DNA from 3 places in the Blautia caccae genome. Region 3 is predicted to be linked to each of the others. Evidence: riboswitches for the same ligand, from Rfam matches in the RefSeq annotation. Region 3 holds a riboswitch; each other region holds the start of a gene.
The links. A riboswitch is a leader RNA that binds a small molecule or an ion and turns the genes downstream of it on or off. The one in region 3 is predicted to bind ZMP and ZTP.

Region 1 (5,849 bases), on a different contig from region 3:
GTTTATCCCTGCAGTCCGCATGGAGAGGAGAGAGGGAGAGAAGAATCGGGGAATCCAGGGCATCCAGGATCATTTCCACCCGGGAGTCCGGCACTGAGGTGTCAATGGGGCAGTAAGCCCTGCCTGATTTGACACAGGCCAGAAATGCCGCAGGCATCAGGGGATGTTTGTGGCCGTATACAGCTATGGGGGCATAGTTCTGTCCGCATTGCTGCTCAATATGACGGGCCAGACGCTCAGAATATAACTCCAGCTCTTTGTAAGTAACAGACTGTCCGTCGCAGCAGATGGCTGTTCTTTCCGGGCAGATGGAGGCATATTCCCATATTTGGTTCAATATATTCATAAAATTCACCTCAATTTCGACGTTTTTCTTACCTTCTTAATTACACCATAGAATTTAAAAGAATTAGCAGGTTCAATTTTAAAGAAATTCTAAAGAAAACCTTTCGATTCATTAAGAATAATTCGTAACTATTCAGCCAGCTGAATCGTTACGGGTATTCGCCCATTAAAAATCGCTTCGCGATGGGGCGAATACCTGCCGCCACTACTCTTTTGCACGGTCAGCGCAGTAAATGCGCAGACCTGACTGAACAGTTACAATAATTCTACATACAATGTATTTTTTATGAATAATTGTGCCGCGGTACTTGCGTAAAGCAGGCAAAACGAATATAATTCACAGTAGAATAAAACGGACAAGGAGAACATATATGAACAAGAATTTTGACGTTATCGCGCTTGGTGAGCTTTTGATCGACTTTACGGAAAACGGAGTGAGCGGACAGGGCAACCCCATTTTTGAGGCAAATCCCGGCGGAGCGCCGTGTAATGTGCTGGCTATGCTCAATAATCTTGGAAAAAAGACATCTTTTCTGGGAGTTGTGGGTAAAGACCAGTTCGGTACATCCCTGAGAAATACGCTGAACAGCCTGGGAATCGATACCAGTCATTTGTATGAGGATCAGGAAGTCCACACAACACTGGCGTTTGTCCATACTTTTGAGGATGGGGACAGGGACTTTGCGTTTTACAGAAATCCCGGTGCGGACATGATGCTGAGCGTTGACCAGATAGACGAAGAATACATAAAATCAGCCAGAGCCTTTCATTTCGGCACCCTGTCCATGACCCATGAGGGTGTGCGCCGGGCGACTGCAAAGGCTATTGATATTGCTAGAGAAGCGGGACTTCTCATCTCTTTTGACCCGAACCTGCGCCCTCCGCTGTGGAGCAGCATGGAGCTTGCAAAAGAACAGATCGCATACGGTCTTTCAAAATGTGACCTCCTGAAGATTTCCGAGGAAGAGCTGGAATTCATGACCGGGACGAAAGATGTGAAGGAAGGCGCCCATATGCTGCTGTCCCGGTATCCGAATCTGAAGCTGATGAACGTGACCATGGGAAAAGAGGGAAGCACAGCGTTCCATGAGGGCAGGGAAGTATTCCACGCACCGTTCCTGCAGGAGAATACTATTGAGACAACAGGAGCAGGCGATACCTTCGGTGCATGCGCACTGAATTATGTGCTGGAGCACGGAATTGAGGGTCTTACAGAGGACCAGCTCTATGAAATGCTGGAATTCTCCAACGGAGCTTCCTCTCTTATCACTACAAAGAAAGGGGCACTCCGTGTTATGCCCAAAAAAGAAGAAGTATTAACGTTTATCGCCGGAAAATAGAGTAAAATTGTCGAAATGTTGTTGTGAATTTTTAATATAATACAGCATTGACAGTAATCGGAAATTGTGATAAATTATAGACATAACAAAATAATAGTTTTGATTTCTGACGGATTACAATGTGGAGCACCACAGTGAAATCAAAATGTAAGTGAGAGCCGACCGTCTGGGCAACGTTTGTAATTGTGTAATTGACAAATGTTGCCCTTTTTTTTCAAAAGCATTCATATGCAGACAGCGGCGGAATCATGCAGAAAACAAGACTATTGCCATGAAAAGGAGGGTATTAACATGGGATTCAAAACAGACATCGAAATCGCACAGGAGTGCACAATGGAGCCAATTACCAAGATTGCAGAAAAAGCAGGTATTGATGATAAATATCTGGAGCAGTACGGTAAGTACAAAGCTAAAATTGACTACAATCTGTTAAAAGAATCTGATAAACCGAACGGAAAACTGGTTCTGGTTACAGCTATCAACCCGACACCTGCCGGAGAAGGAAAGACAACCACAACCGTAGGTCTGGCTGATGGCCTTCAGAAATTAGGTAAAAATGTAATGGTAGCGCTCCGTGAGCCATCCCTGGGACCGGTATTCGGTGTAAAGGGCGGTGCTGCAGGCGGCGGTTATGCACAGGTAGTTCCAATGGAAGATATCAACCTGCATTTTACAGGTGACTTCCACGCAATCGGTGCGGCAAACAATCTGCTGGCAGCAATGCTGGATAATCATATTTATCAGGGCAACGACCTGAACATTGACCCAAGAAAGATTACCTGGAGAAGATGTGTTGACATGAATGACCGCCAGCTTCGTTTCGTAGTTGATGGTCTGGGCGGAAAGACAAACGGCTGTCCGAGAGAAGACGGATACGATATCACAGTTGCTTCCGAGATCATGGCTGTTCTATGTCTGGCAAAAGACATTACAGACCTGAAGGAAAGACTGGGAAGAATCATCGTTGGTTATACATATGGTAAGGTTTCCGAGCAGAAACCTGTTACAGCTCATGACTTACATGCAGAAGGGGCTATGTGCGCACTGCTGAAAGACGCTCTGAAACCGAACCTGGTTCAGACTCTGGAGCATGTACCCGCAATCGTTCACGGCGGACCATTCGCTAATATCGCTCACGGATGTAACTCTGTGATCGCTACCAAGATGGCACTGAAATTAGGCGATTACGCTATCACAGAAGCAGGATTCGGTGCTGACTTAGGCGCAGAGAAATTCCTGGATATCAAATGCCGTATGGCTGGCCTGACACCGAGCGCAGTTGTTATCGTAGCTACTGTACGTGCCCTGAAATACAACGGCGGCGTGCCGAAAGCAGAACTGAACAACGAGAACCTGGAAGCACTGGAAAAAGGTCTCCCGAACTTACTGAAACATGTAAGCAATATCACAAACGTTTACAAACTGCCGTGTGTTGTTGCAATCAACGCATTCCCGACAGATACCAAGGCAGAGCTTGACCTGGTAGAAGCAAAATGTAAAGAACTGGGCGTTAATGTTGCACTTTCCGAAGTTTGGGCAAAAGGCGGCGAAGGCGGCGTTGCACTGGCTAAAGAAGTGGTACGTCTTGTGGAAGAACCGAATGACTTTACTTTCTCCTATGAACTGGAAGGAAGCATTGAGGACAAGTTAAACCAGATCGTTCAGAAGATCTACGGCGGCAAGAAAGCTGTTCTGACTGCAAATGCGCAGAAACAGGCTGCTCAGTTAGAAGCTCTCGGATATGGAAACTGCCCGATCTGTGTGGCTAAGACACAGTACAGCCTGACAGATGACCAGACAAAACTGGGCGCACCGAAAGACTTTGAAGTAACAGTTCGTAACCTGAAGATTTCCGCAGGTGCCGGCTTCATTGTTGCTCTTACCGGAGAGATCATGACCATGCCCGGTCTGCCGAAAGTTCCGGCTGCAGAGAGAATCGATGTTGACGAGACAGGAAAGATTTCCGGTCTGTTCTAAGCAAAATTCATATTGAAAACTAAATATAGGACAATTCAGGTACGGTTAAGCCGTACCTGAATTTTGTATACATAATTTAGCTAAAGAAGCGGGGGAAAATGTATGTATTTTGATGAATTCAATGCAGTCTGCAACGCGGCAAAAGGAAAGATAAACTTCATGGAGAACAATACCTTCGGATATATGGTATCTTCCATCACCGCAGGGCTTTTCATTGCCTTTGGAAGTTTTGTGACATTTACGCTGGGAACACCTTTGAATGCAGCAGGGTCACCAATGCTGAAAGCAGTGCAGGCTTTTGCATTTGCCGCAGCTTTGAGCCTTGTTATCATGGCGGGTGCCGAGCTGTTTACAGGTAACAATATGGTTCTCGGAAGTGCATCTTTCAATGGATGTATTCCTTGGGGCAAGACGGTCAAAGCATGGATATTGTGTTATGTGGGGAATATTCTCGGCTCTTTGCTGGGTGTAGCAGGATTCCAGCTCACCGGAGTGCCGAAAGGTGATATAGGTGCTTATTTCGCACAGGTAGCAGCTGCAAAGATGTCACTGACACCGGTACAGCTTCTGGTAAGGGGTATTTTCTGTAATATCCTGGTTTGTCTGGCTGTATGGTGCGCATTAAAGATGAAATCTGAATCAGGAAAGCTAATCATGGTATTCTGGTGTATCTTCGTATTTATGATCTGCGGATTTGAGCACAGCGTTGCCAATATGAGTATTCTGGCAGTTGGGCTTTTGAACGCAGGTGATGCGGCAGTCAGCATAGGAGGTTATTTCTACAACCTGTTATTCGTGACGATCGGAAATATGATAGGCGGTGTGTTCTTTGTGGCAGGCCCGTATCATGTTATGACCAAGACGAAATCACTTCAGGGTTAAATGTGATTCGGTCAGCGTAAGCCTGTTTGACCAAATATATGACAGCAGCCGAAATCTGTTTTATAAAAGACAGATTTCGGCTGCTTTTTTTGCATATAATGGAGAGATACAGCAAAAATCAGGAGTTGCCATGCAGGATCAGAAGCTGGAAAATCTTCTGAATCTGGCTCTGGATGCCACACCCCGGGAGAGGGAGAGATCTCTTGTGCTGGATGTGGGATTTGAGCCGGAGGAGCGGAGATGGGATTTGATCGTAAAATATTCAGGAAGTCTGCAGGGGGCACTGAATCCGGAGATTCGGGCAGTGGAACTGCTGGGTGGTTTTGCCATTCTCTCCGTGCCGGAAAGCCAGATTCAGGGTCTTACGGATTATCCTCAGATAGAGTTCATAGAAATGCCCAAAAGATTGTTTTTCGCAGTGGAGCAGGGGCGCGCTGCTTCCTGCATCAATCCGGTGCAGAGCGGATTTTCACCTCTCGGACAGCCGCTTTTCGGTGCAGGCGTGCTTGTGGGCTGTGTGGATTCAGGGGTGGATTATGCACACCCGGATTTCCGCAATGAGGACGGAAGCAGCCGTATTCTGAGGCTGTGGGATCAGACTGTGCCCGGCAGCCCGCCCCAGGGCTATGTCATCGGAACCGAGTATACCAAAGAGCAGATCGATGAAGCGCTTCGCAGACCCGCGTCATCGGAGCGGTATTCTGTGGTCCCAAGCCGTGATCTGAGCGGACACGGCACCGGTGTTCTCGGTATCGCGGCCGGCAGCGGAAGGGCTTCCGGAGGACTTCACAGGGGTGTGGCTTCAGAGAGTCAGATCATTGTTGTGAAGCTGGGAACACCGCAGGAAGAGGGATTTCCCAGGACGACAGAGCTGATGCAGGGGGTTGACTACTGTATCCGTCAGTCCATTGCCATGGGGATGCCCCTTGCTCTGAATTTAAGCTTCGGAAACAATTACGGTTCCCACAGCGGTGAATCACTTATTGAGGCGTATCTGGACAATGTATCCAGTCTGGGACGGACCGTGATCTGCGTGGGAACGGGAAATGAGGGAAATAAGGCTGTGCACACCTCAGGAATCCTGGCACAGGGAGAGAGTCAGGTGGTTCCGCTTCAGATCGGCGGTTATGAGACGGGAATGAATCTGCAGATATGGAAGCAGTATGTGGACCGGATGGATATCTCCCTGCAGCATCCAAACGGACAGGTGGCAGGCCCGTTTCAGGAGATATTGGGGCCTCAGCGATTTAATCTGGGGACTACGCAGATTCTCATATACTACGGAAAACCAAGTCCTTTCAGCCT
Region 2 (5,849 bases), on a different contig from region 3:
CCCGCCTCCCTGATTTCCCGGCACAGAAAAAGCCTCACCGGCATTTCGCTGCCAGTGAGGCTCTCCTCTTCTATCTAATTATTTATTCATGAATCTTAATAACTGCTTTCACAATATCCGCCTTGTTGTTCATAGAGAACTCCATAGCCTTGTCCGCTTCATCCAGCGGGAATTCATCTGTCACAATACCTTTCAGATTGATCTTGCCGTCCGCAACTGCCTGGATCGCCATAGGATAGATATGACGATAGCGGAATACGGTCTTAAAGGTCAGCTCCTTATCAAGGGCAATGCTCATAGGCAGGGTCACTTCCCCTGTCCTGCTGTATCCCACGAACACAATGGTAGAGCCTTTTCTTGCCATAAGGATCGCCTGTCTGGAGGTCACTTCCGCGCCTGCAGTCTCGATCACCACATCGGTTCCTCTGCCGCCGGTCAGCTCTTTGACCTTAGCCACAACATCCTCTTTTGCACCGTTAATGACGCCTGTGGCACCCAGCTCCATGGCTTTTTCCAGACGTTTATCCATCACGTCCACAACATAAACTTCGCTGACACCTCTGGCCTTTAAAGCCATCATGGAGACCAGACCGATACAGCCTGCGCCCATGACAACAGCCTTCTGTCCCAGATGAGCATCTCCCTGGATCGCAGCATGGAATCCGACTGCCAGAGGCTCGATCAGAGCGCCCTCCAGAGTGCTGACATTGTCCGGCAGCTTGAAGCAGAGATTTGCCTCATGGGCAACGTATTCCTGGAACACACCGTCAACCGGCGGAGTTGCAAAGAATACCACGTCTGGGCAGAGATTATACTTGCCTTCCTTGCAGAATTCACACTGTCCGCAGGTTTTTCCCGGCTCCAGTGCCACACGGTCACCAACCTGCAGATGCTTAACATCCTTACCGACTTCCACTACAACTCCGCCCGGCTCATGGCCCAGTACGAAAGGCGGTTTTACCACGTAATCCCCGATTGCCCCTGTCTCATAATAGTGCAGGTCAGAACCGCAGATTCCCACATAATCCAGCTTTACCAAAACCTCGTCGTCCTTTGGCTGGGGGATGGGTCTTTCTTCAAAATCCATCTTCTGGATATCCGTCATTATTGCTACTTTCATCATGCCTTCCATCTCTTGTTTTCCTCCTCTTATGAATGTACATTATGTGACTTCATTATAAGTCAGAAACGTATATATCACAAGTGAAATTCATGTCTTTTTCCTTCAAATTTCTTTGAATTTTTTTATTCCGATTTCTTCCATAATAAAAAAAGAGGCAGGGATAAAACCGGAAATTCCGGTCTTATCTCTGCCCCAAAGCGGAGGCGAAATCAATTAGTGATGGAACAGACGAATGCCTGTAAATGCCATCGCCATATTGTACTTATTGCAGCACTCAATGACTGCGTCATCGCGTACGGAGCCGCCCGGCTCTGCGATGTATTTTACGCCGCTCTTGTAAGCGCGCTCGATATTGTCTGAGAACGGGAAGAAAGCATCAGAACCTAATGTAACATCTGTCAGCTTGTCCAGCCATGCGCGTTTTTCCTCACGTGTGAACACTTCCGGTTTCTCTTTGAAGATTTTTTCCCATGCTCCGTCAGCCAGAACATCCATATATTCCTCACCGATGTAAACATCAATGGCATTGTCTCTGTCAGCACGGCGGATACCGTCGATAAACGGCAGATCCAGTACCTTCGGGCACTGTCTCAGCCACCAGTTATCAGCCTTCTGGCCTGCCAGACGGGTACAGTGTACACGTGACTGCTGGCCTGCGCCGATACCGATCGCCTGTCCGTCTTTTACGAAACAGACGGAATTTGACTGTGTATATTTCAGTGTGATCAGAGAGATCTTCAGGTCCATCAGCGCATTTGCAGGAATCTCTTTATTCTCTGTCACAATATTGGAAAGCAGCTCATCATCAATGGAAAGCTCCTGTCTTCCCTGTTCAAATGTGATGCCGAATACCTCTTTATGCTCCAGCGGAGCCGGCTGGTAATCCGGGTCGATCTTGATCACATTGTAGTTGCCGTTCTTTTTCTGTTTCAGGATTTCCAGTGCCTCATCGGTATATCCGGGAGCGATAACACCGTCGGAAACCTCTCTCTTGATCAGCATTGCTGTGTCTTTATCACACACATCAGACAGGGAGATAAAATCTCCGAAGGAGGACATTCTGTCAGCGCCCCTTGCTCTCGCATAGGCACATGCCAGCGGTGATAACTCGCCCATATCGTCTACCCAGTAGATTTTTTTCAGCACATCTGTCATAGGAAGTCCCACTGCCGCGCCTGCCGGAGACACATGTTTAAAGGAAGTCGCTGCCGGAAGCCCTGTGGCTTTTTTCAGCTCTTTCACCAACTGCCAGCCATTAAAAGCATCCAGGAAATTAATATATCCCGGCTTGCCGCTTAAAACTTCGATAGGAAGCTCGCTGCCGTCAGCCACATAGATTCTGGAAGGTTTCTGGTTCGGATTACATCCGTACTTTAACGCTAATTCTTTCATATTCCGATTCTCCTTTATGCTTTTCTATTATTTATTTTTATTCACGATCCTGGTTTCATACTCACCGGTTGCGATATCTATATAACGTACAAACAGAGATACTTTATTGTCCTCATTCAGGCTCTCCCACACATCTTTTGTGAATGCATCGATATCATTGGGAACTCCCACCAGCTTCGGTTCTCCCTCAAAACTCGGCAGCGGATTGCCGTCATGCATATAAGTATGAATGAAATGTCCCTCTCCGTTAACCGGGTTTTCATAGGTAAATGTATAACGGCAGCAGCTCTCAGGATTGCCGTTATTGCTCTTTAAAATAGACATGGCATAGTGGTATGTGCCGTTCTCCACCTGCATGATACCGGAGATTCTCGGTGTATAATTAGGGCCGTCCGGCTCAAATTCACGAGTTCTCAGGGACTGCTCAAAGGAGATTCCCTTTTCCATACCTTCATAGACAGTGTCTGTCTGGTCACCGTTGGTGACAATCGTCTTATTTCCGATCACACGTACCGGTGCATATATAATCAGGCTGGGATCAGTCAGCTTAGACGGGTCAAATGCCTGGGTGCGGATACCCTCTCCCTCTTCAACGAACACACGGTTTCTGCTGTTCTCACTTCTGCCCATGATAAAATATGCAGTAACTGCCTTTGTTCCATCCTCAGACTTACCAATAACAATTCCCCTGCCCGGGTACGCATTTTCTCTCAATTCATTTTCAAGTGATAACATTTTCATGAATTCCTTCTCCTTCTCATTTTGACCATAATAAACTGCTGCCGACCAACCGACAACTTTTCATAACAACAAAAAAAGCCCACACTCTGAACATACTTGCCCAGACGGTCGGCTTCCAACACTTATACTCCCTGTGGTTCATTCCACTTCCGTCAGTCATATAAGCAATTTAAACATTATCACGGAATTCTCCCCTTGTCAACGCTTTTTTGACAATTTTTGCAGCCAGAGCAGAATCCATAGCGGATTTTGAGCAAAAGATCAAAAATGACAGCTTTACCGCAAAAGCAAATCCCCACTAATATACGCTGCGCCCCTCCGCGCCGGTACCAACAGGCCAGCCATATCTGACTGGCCCTCTGCATAGTCTGCTGTCCGTTTCTTTTTATCCCTCACACACCTGAAAAATATAGAATTTCAAATAATAAGACTCCTCCGCGGCCCAAAGAATCGGATGATCTGCTGCCTGTGTCCGGTACTCCACCTGCCGCAGTCTTTTGTGCACATTTCTTGCCGCCTGCCCGATGGTCTGTGTAAACATCTCATAGGACATAAAATGCGAACAGGAACAGGTAGCCAAAAATCCCCCGTCCTTCACAAGCTTCATAGCCCGCAGATTGATTTCCCGATACCCCTTCACAGCGTTCTTTACAGAATTCCGCGATTTGGTAAACGCCGGCGGGTCCAGTATTACCACATCGAACTTCTTCCCCTGCTCCTCCAGCCTGGGAAGCAGCTCAAACACATCCTCACACACAAATTTTACAGTCTCTGACAACCCGTTCAGCGCAGCATTTTCCCTTGCCTGCTCAACAGCCAGTTCTGAGGCATCCACGCCCAGCACGCTCTTTGCCCCTGCAATCCCTGCATTCAGTGCAAATGACCCTGTATGCGTGAAACAATCCAGCACCTCTGCATCCCTGCATAATCTCTGGATCGCCAGTCTGTTGTACTTCTGGTCCAGGAAAAATCCGGTCTTCTGTCCGTCTTCCACATCCACCAGATACTTCACGCCGTTCTCGCAAATCTCCACCTTTGTATCAAAGGGTTCCCCGATAAATCCTTTTACCAGTTCCATCCCTTCCTGTCTTCGCACCTTGGCGTCACTCCGCTCGTAAACACCGCGGATCACCACACCGTCCCGGGCCATCTCCTCCTTCAGAAGTTCCAGTATCTTCCCCTTCAGCCTGTCAATCCCAAGTGCCAGTGACTGTACCACCAGCACATCAGAGAATTTATCCACAACAAGTCCCGGCAGAAAATCCGCCTCACCGAAGATCACACGGCAGCTGCTTGTATCCACTGTTTTTTTCCTGTATTCCCAGGCATCCCTCACCCGTTTCCTCAGAAATTCCTCATCTATTTCCTGCTCTGACTTCCTTGTCATCATACGGATTCTGATTTTGGAGTTGGTATTGATAAATCCTCTGCCCAGGGGATAGCCGTCAAAATCGTGAACGATCACCATATCCCCATTCTCAAAACTTCCCAGGATACTGGCGATCTCATTGTCATATACCCACGGACCTCCCGCTTTCAGGGAACGTCCCTCCCCCTTCTTCAGTGTCGCAATTGCAAGACTCATGTGTGTCTTCCTCCATTTTCTCTATTTTTTCTGTCCCAGCACAATATAAGCGATTCCGCAGAACAGGCCGCCTACCGGGAATAGGACCCAGCTCACCTGCCAGGCATTCTGCAAAAAACTCCAGAGCAGGAAAACTGCCGTTGTCACGATCATGATGCAGGCTGACCATTTGGCAGCCAGCGGCATATGGCTTTCCTCATCCAGCATACGCAGCTGCTCCGGTGTCAGACGCTCACGGTACAGCGGATCATGCTCTTTATTGTACTCCTCTATATTATATTTGCTTTTTGCAAGGCCTGTATGGACCAGAAGCATAACACCCACACTGACCATGAGAAGCATCACAAAGCTGTAAAATGCGGATGCCTCCACCCCAAAAGGCGCAGGCAGAAACTTCTGCAGTTCATCTGCCACAATACTCATCAGAATGATCCCGATACCTGCTGCGATCCTCACTGAAAAGACGCGGTTAAACCGGTCTGTCTCCTCCTCCGTATAGAAGGGCTGGATGTAAGGATGCTTTTTTGTAAAATCGCTGTGCCGGATTCCTGCAACCACCACCGTCAGTACAGCTACGATCACAAAGGGCAGCATCACAATATCCTGCAGATTTTTCATAAAACCTTCCATCCCCTCAAAAAGAGTGGTGAAGGCACCTCCTATTATCAGTAATCCCACACATAAAGTAACTGCTTTTCCAAAGCTGTTCATGTGCTCTTCATATTTTGAGGAATCTTCTACACGCTCCGCTTGTGCGTCTCCCCGCATAAGGGTATCCATACTGCAGGAAAACAGATCACAGAGCTGCAGGATTTTTTCCATCTCAGGATAAGAAGTGCCTGCTTCCCATTTGGAAATTGTCTGTCTGGACACCTCCATCTTCTCTGCAAGCTGTTCCTGTGTGATCTCCTCCCTCTTCCTGTAATACTGCAGATTCTCTCCAAAACTCATAATGATTTCCTCCATTTCTTAATCTTGATTTTGGAATCATTATAGAATTGCGTTCAT
Region 3 (5,849 bases):
AGATCATAGGCGTCTCTGCAAGAACCGTGGAGCAGGCTTTGCAGGCTGAAAAAATGGGCGCGGATTATCTGGGAGTCGGCGCGGTATTTTCTACCTCTACAAAAGAGGATGCAGATGTGATATCCCGGGAAACACTGCAGGAAATCTGCCGGGCTGTATCCATTCCCGTTGTGGCTATCGGAGGGATCAAGAAAGAGAATTTGATGCAGCTTGCCGGAAGCGGTGCCGCCGGAGTGTCTGTCATATCCGGTATCTACGGACAGCCGGATATCAGAAAAGCCTGTGAGGAGCTGCTGGCTCTGGCGAAGGAGATGACAGAAAAATGAGAGAAATAAAAGGGGCTGTCTTCGATGCGGACGGTACGCTGTTCGACTCTATGGGGCTGTGGGACCGGGCAGGGGAAATCTATCTGAGGCGGAAAGGAATCAGACCCGGGGAGGATACGAAGGAGCAGCTGGAGACCATGACCATGGAGGAATCCGCAGAGTATTTCCGCAGCAGTTACGGGATCCGCCTGGAACGCGATGAGATCATTGACGAATTCAACAGGATGATATATGACTGTTATGAAAAAGTGATTCGGATAAAACCGGGCGTTCTGCAGGTACTGGAGGATTTAAAGAGCCGTAATGTCAGAATGTGCATTGCCACATCTACGGACAGACCTCTGATCGAGGCAGCTCTTAAAAATAATGGGATTGATGGATATTTTACCGGCCTTCTCACCTGTACAGAGGCCGGAGCAGGCAAAAGAAATCCGCGCATTTATGAGCTGGCGATGGGGATTTTAGGTACAAAAAAAGAAGAAACTCTGGTGTTTGAAGATGCATATTTTGCCGCAGAGACAGCAAAAAAATCCGGGTTTACAGTGGCAGTTATACGCGATTTTTATTCGGAAAAGGACAGAGAAAAACTGTTGAAACTGGCAGATATTTATCTTGAAAGCTGGGAAGAATGGGGGAAAAACAGATGAAAAAGGTATTGACGATCGCCGGTTCGGACTGCAGCGGAGGAGCCGGGATACAGGCGGATATTAAGACAATAACCGTTCACAAAATGTACGCCATGAGTGTGATCACAGCTCTCACGGCACAGAATACAACAGGCGTATACGGTATCCGGGAAACAGATGCGGAGTTTGTGGCAAAACAGATGGACTGTGTTTTTACGGATATTCGTCCGGATGCAGTAAAAATCGGTATGATACCCAATGAAAAGATTATCCGTGTGATTGCAGAAAAGCTGAGAACATACCAGGTACAGGATGTAGTTTTAGACCCGGTCATGATTTCCACAAGCGGCAGCAGACTCATGTCCAAAGATGCGCAGGAAGCTCTGAAAGAAGAGCTTTTTCCTCTGGCAGCAGTGGTGACACCAAATCTTATGGAGGCGGAGGCACTCTGCGGATTTTCTGTCAGTACACCGTGTGAGATGGAGCGGGCAGCAGAAAAAATAGCGTGTTACGGTTCCGGCGCTGTCCTTTTAAAAGGCGGACATCTGGCAGATGGAGCTGATGACCTGCTGTATGAGAAAGGAAAATACATCTGGTTCTCTTCAAAGAGGATAGAAAATCCAAATACACACGGAACAGGATGTACACTTTCCTCGGCTATTGCCTGCAATCTTGCCGCCGGATACGCTCTGGAAAGAGCAATTAAGAACGCAAAAAATTATCTGACCGGTGCGCTGCAGGATGGACTTGATCTGGGTGCGGGCAGCGGTCCTTTGAACCACATGTACAGATTACCGCCTTTTGCAAATGGCTATCCATTCCGGTAATAGGTAATCTTTTCTGCAGCAATGTATACTAAAAAGAACATAAAAGTTCTATTCCTTTTATTGACAATTCTTAAAAAAATGCTTTATACTAAAAGTGTTATATGACTGGCGGAAGTGGAATGAACCACAGGGAGTATAACGTTGATTTAGCCGACCGTCTGGGCAGAAGCTGTCTGGATAGGACCGGCTTTTTTTAATGAGTCCGGTCACATTACAGTACAGTTTCCGACACAATTATTGTCTTAGAAGGAGGACTTGCAAAGATGAATAACTTCAAACAATGGGATGGATTTAAAGGTAGAATCTGGAAGGAAGAAGTCAACACACGTGACTTTATCCAGCACAACTACGCGCCGTATGAAGGAAACCAGGACTTCCTGGAAGGACCCACAGAAGCTACGGAAAAACTCTGGTCTGCACTTTCAAAACTGCAGAAAGAGGAACGTGCAAAAGGCGGCGTTCTGGATATGGATACGGAAATCGTATCCTCACTGACTTCCCATGGGCCGGGCTATATCAGTGAAGAATTAAAAGACCTGGAAAAGGTAGTGGGGCTGCAGACCGACAAACCGCTGAAAAGGGCATTTATGCCTTACGGTGGTATCAAAATGGCGGAAGATTCCTGCACATCCAATGGCTACACACCGGCTCCGGAACTTCATAAAATCTTTACAGAATATCACAAAACGCATAATCAGGGTGTTTTCGATGCGTACACACCGGAGATGAAAAAAGCCCGTCATAACAAGATTATCACAGGACTTCCGGATACCTACGGCCGCGGCCGTATTGTAGGTGACTACAGAAGAGTGGCACTTTACGGTATTGATTTCCTGATGGAAAAGAAAAAAGAAGATTACGATAACTGCGGCTGCGGTATCATGACAGATGAGATCATCCGTCAGAGAGAGGAGATCACCATGCAGTACCGCGCTCTGGCCGATATGAAGAAAATGGCTCAAAGCTATGGATACGATATCTCCAAACCGGCCGAGAATGCCAAAGAAGCAGTCCAGTGGCTGTATTTCGGCTATCTGGCAGCCATCAAGACACAGAACGGCGCTGCCATGAGCGTGGGCCGTGTGGGAACCTTCCTGGATATCTATATTCAGAGGGATCTGGAAAATGGCATGCTGACAGAGAAAGAGGCACAGGAACTGGTTGACCATTTTATCATGAAACTGAGAATGGTTAAATTTGCCCGCGTTCCTTCTTACAACCAGCTCTTCTCCGGCGACCCAGTCTGGGCTACCGTGGAGGTGGCAGGTATGGGACAGGACGGCCGTTCCATGGTGACTAAGACGGACTACAGAATCCTTCACACACTGGAGAATATGGGACCTGCGCCGGAACCGAACCTGACGGTCCTCTACTCATCCAGGCTGCCTGAAAACTTCAAGAAATATGCTGCTTATATCTCTGTGGAGACCAGTTCCATCCAGTATGAGAATGATGATGTGATGCGCCCTGTATGGGGAGATGATTACTCCATCTGCTGCTGTGTATCTGCTACACAGACAGGAAAAGAGATGCAGTTCTTCGGTGCCCGGGCAAACCTGGCAAAATGCCTCTTATACGCTGTCAACGGCGGTTTGGATGAGAAGTCAAGAGTGCAGGTTGGACCGGAATACAAACCGATCACCTCCGAATATCTGGAATATGATGAGCTGATCCGTAAATATGAGATCATGATGGACTGGCTGGCAGGACTGTATGTAAATACTCTGAACCTGATCCAGTACATGCATGACAAGTATTACTATGAAGCAGCGGAGATGGCACTGATCGATACCGATGTCCGCAGAACCTTTGCAACAGGAATCGCAGGATTTTCCCATGTGGTGGATTCCCTTTCTGCTGTAAAGTATGCCAAGGTGAAGGTGATACGCGATGAGGAAGGCGTGGCTGTGGATTTCGAGACAGAAGGAGACTTTCCGCGCTACGGAAATGATGATGACCGGGCGGATGATATTGCAGTCTGGCTGCTTCACACATTCCTTGAGAAGCTGAAAAAATACCCCACCTACCGCAATTCCGAGCCTACAACCTCAATCCTGACCATCACATCCAATGTGGTTTACGGCAAGGCCACAGGCGCTCTTCCGGACGGCAGAAAAGCAGGAGAACCCCTTTCACCGGGAGCTAATCCAAGCTACGGTGCTGAGAAAAACGGTCTTCTGGCTTCCTTAAACTCTGTTGCCAAGCTCCCGTATGAGTGGGCACTTGACGGAATTTCCAACACACAGACCATCAATCCGGGTGCCATCGGACATTCCGAGGAGGAGAGGATCAACAATCTGGTCCACATACTGGACGGATACTTTGACCAGGGCGCACACCACTTAAATGTAAATGTGTTTGGCATAGAGAAGCTGGTGGATGCCATGGAACATCCGGAAAAAGAGGAATACGCTAACTTTACCATCCGTGTATCCGGCTATGCGGTGAAATTCATTGACCTGACACGCGAGCAGCAGCTTGATGTGATTGCCCGCTCCGCACATGAGCGCATTTAGTTTGAGAAAAGGCTCCATCCATTCCATAGAAAGCTTCGGTTCCGTGGATGGACCGGGTGTCCGGTTTGTGATCTTTTTGCAGGGGTGCAAAATGCGCTGCCAGTTCTGCCACAATCCGGATACCTGGAGCACCAGTTCCATGGATATGATGTCAGCAGATGAGCTTTTAGGGCAGGCACTGCGCTATAAAGCATACTGGGGAGACAAGGGCGGAATCACTGTCAGCGGCGGGGAACCGCTGCTGCAGATGGATTTCCTGCTGGAGCTTTTTACCAAGGCAAAGGAGAATGGCGTGCATACGGTTCTGGATACATCCGGGAATCCGTTTTCCAGGCACGAGCCGTTTTTCCATAAATTCAACCGCCTTATGGAAGTCACGGATTTACTGCTTCTTGACATAAAAGAGATCGACAGCGAAAAGCATAAGATTCTGACAGGATGCAGCAACGAAAATATCCTGGATATGGCCGGATATCTGGCAGAGATCCGGAAGCCTGTATGGATTCGCCATGTTCTTGTGCCGGAGCGGAACGATTATGACGAAGACCTGATACAACTGGACGCGTTTGTTAAAAGCCTGGGCAATGTACAGCGTTTTGAGGTACTGCCGTATCACACACTGGGGATTTTCAAATGGCAGGATATGCGTATTCCCTACCCCCTGCAGGGAATCGAACCGCCCACAAAAGAGCGGGTGGAGAATGCAAACAGACTGCTTCATACAAGTGAATATACAGGTTATCAAAACGCATAAAAAGAGCGGCAGCGGAAAGACACGGGATTTCTGCTGCCGCTGCCTGTTTTTAGGTATATCTGTAAAATATAGTAATCCGGCGTTGAGTTTGTCCCGGTTTTATGCTATGATTAGAAACTGGCACAGTGATGAACTCTGATGCGGAAGGGAGCTGTATGAATGGTACTTGACGTGATCTTGGATGCTTTGCTGGATACGGCGAAGCTGATTCCTTTCCTTTTCCTGACTTATCTGGTCATGGAATACCTGGAACATAAGACAAAAAATAAATCGAAACAGATTATGCGAAAGTCGGGACATTTTGGTCCCCTTATAGGCGGCATTGTGGGGGCGTTTCCCCAGTGCGGATTTTCCGCTGCCGCTGCCAGTCTTTACTCCGGCGGGGTTATATCCGCAGGAACACTGCTGGCTATCTTTCTCTCCACTTCAGATGAGATGCTGCCCATCTTTATCTCCGAATCCGTGGCTGCAAGCACAATCCTGCGTATTCTGGGACTGAAGATCGTACTGGGAGCTGTCTCGGGATTTGCCATTGACATATTATGGCGGTTCGGCGGCAGGAAGAGAAGAGAGCGGGAAGAATACAGACATATACACAGGGACCACCATGAAAAAGAGATCCATGATCTGTGTGAATCCGAACACTGCCACTGTGAGAACGGCAGCATCATCAAATCTGCTTTTCTCCACACCCTGCAGATCACGGTTTTCATATTCCTGGTTTCCCTGGGAATCGGTTTCTGCGTGGAGCTGGTGGGCAGCCATAATATCGGTTACTTTATCAGCAGCAAACCCATGAT

Region 1: linked by a shared signal. The riboswitch ahead of WMO65_RS22190 (formate--tetrahydrofolate ligase) and the one ahead of pflB (formate C-acetyltransferase) in region 3 are both predicted to bind ZMP and ZTP.
Region 2: linked by a shared signal. The riboswitch ahead of WMO65_RS17145 (IMP cyclohydrolase) and the one ahead of pflB (formate C-acetyltransferase) in region 3 are both predicted to bind ZMP and ZTP.

What each region holds. Positions count from the first base shown of each region.
Region 1 covers NZ_JBBMFP010000027.1:37,316-43,164, forward strand. The annotation lists gene dltA (D-alanine--poly(phosphoribitol) ligase subunit DltA) at 1-346, opposite strand, end outside; gene WMO65_RS22185 (carbohydrate kinase family protein) at 717-1,685, shown strand; ZMP/ZTP riboswitch at 1,778-1,864, shown strand; gene WMO65_RS22190 (formate--tetrahydrofolate ligase) at 1,977-3,662, shown strand; gene WMO65_RS22195 (formate/nitrite transporter family protein) at 3,765-4,544, shown strand; gene WMO65_RS22200 (S8 family peptidase) at 4,675-5,849, shown strand, end outside.
Region 2 covers NZ_JBBMFP010000016.1:77,782-83,630, reverse strand. The annotation lists gene WMO65_RS17155 (NAD(P)-dependent alcohol dehydrogenase) at 83-1,132, opposite strand; gene WMO65_RS17150 (phosphoribosylaminoimidazolecarboxamide formyltransferase) at 1,337-2,515, opposite strand; gene WMO65_RS17145 (IMP cyclohydrolase) at 2,543-3,256, opposite strand; ZMP/ZTP riboswitch at 3,348-3,426, opposite strand; gene WMO65_RS17140 (class I SAM-dependent rRNA methyltransferase) at 3,642-4,841, opposite strand; gene WMO65_RS17135 (helix-turn-helix transcriptional regulator) at 4,863-5,792, opposite strand.
Region 3 covers NZ_JBBMFP010000009.1:129,095-134,943, reverse strand. The annotation lists gene thiE (thiamine phosphate synthase) at 1-326, shown strand, start outside; gene WMO65_RS11895 (HAD family hydrolase) at 323-973, shown strand; gene thiD (bifunctional hydroxymethylpyrimidine kinase/phosphomethylpyrimidine kinase) at 970-1,779, shown strand; ZMP/ZTP riboswitch at 1,871-1,950, shown strand; gene pflB (formate C-acetyltransferase) at 2,043-4,295, shown strand; gene pflA (pyruvate formate-lyase-activating protein) at 4,282-5,049, shown strand; gene WMO65_RS11875 (putative manganese transporter) at 5,209-5,849, shown strand, end outside.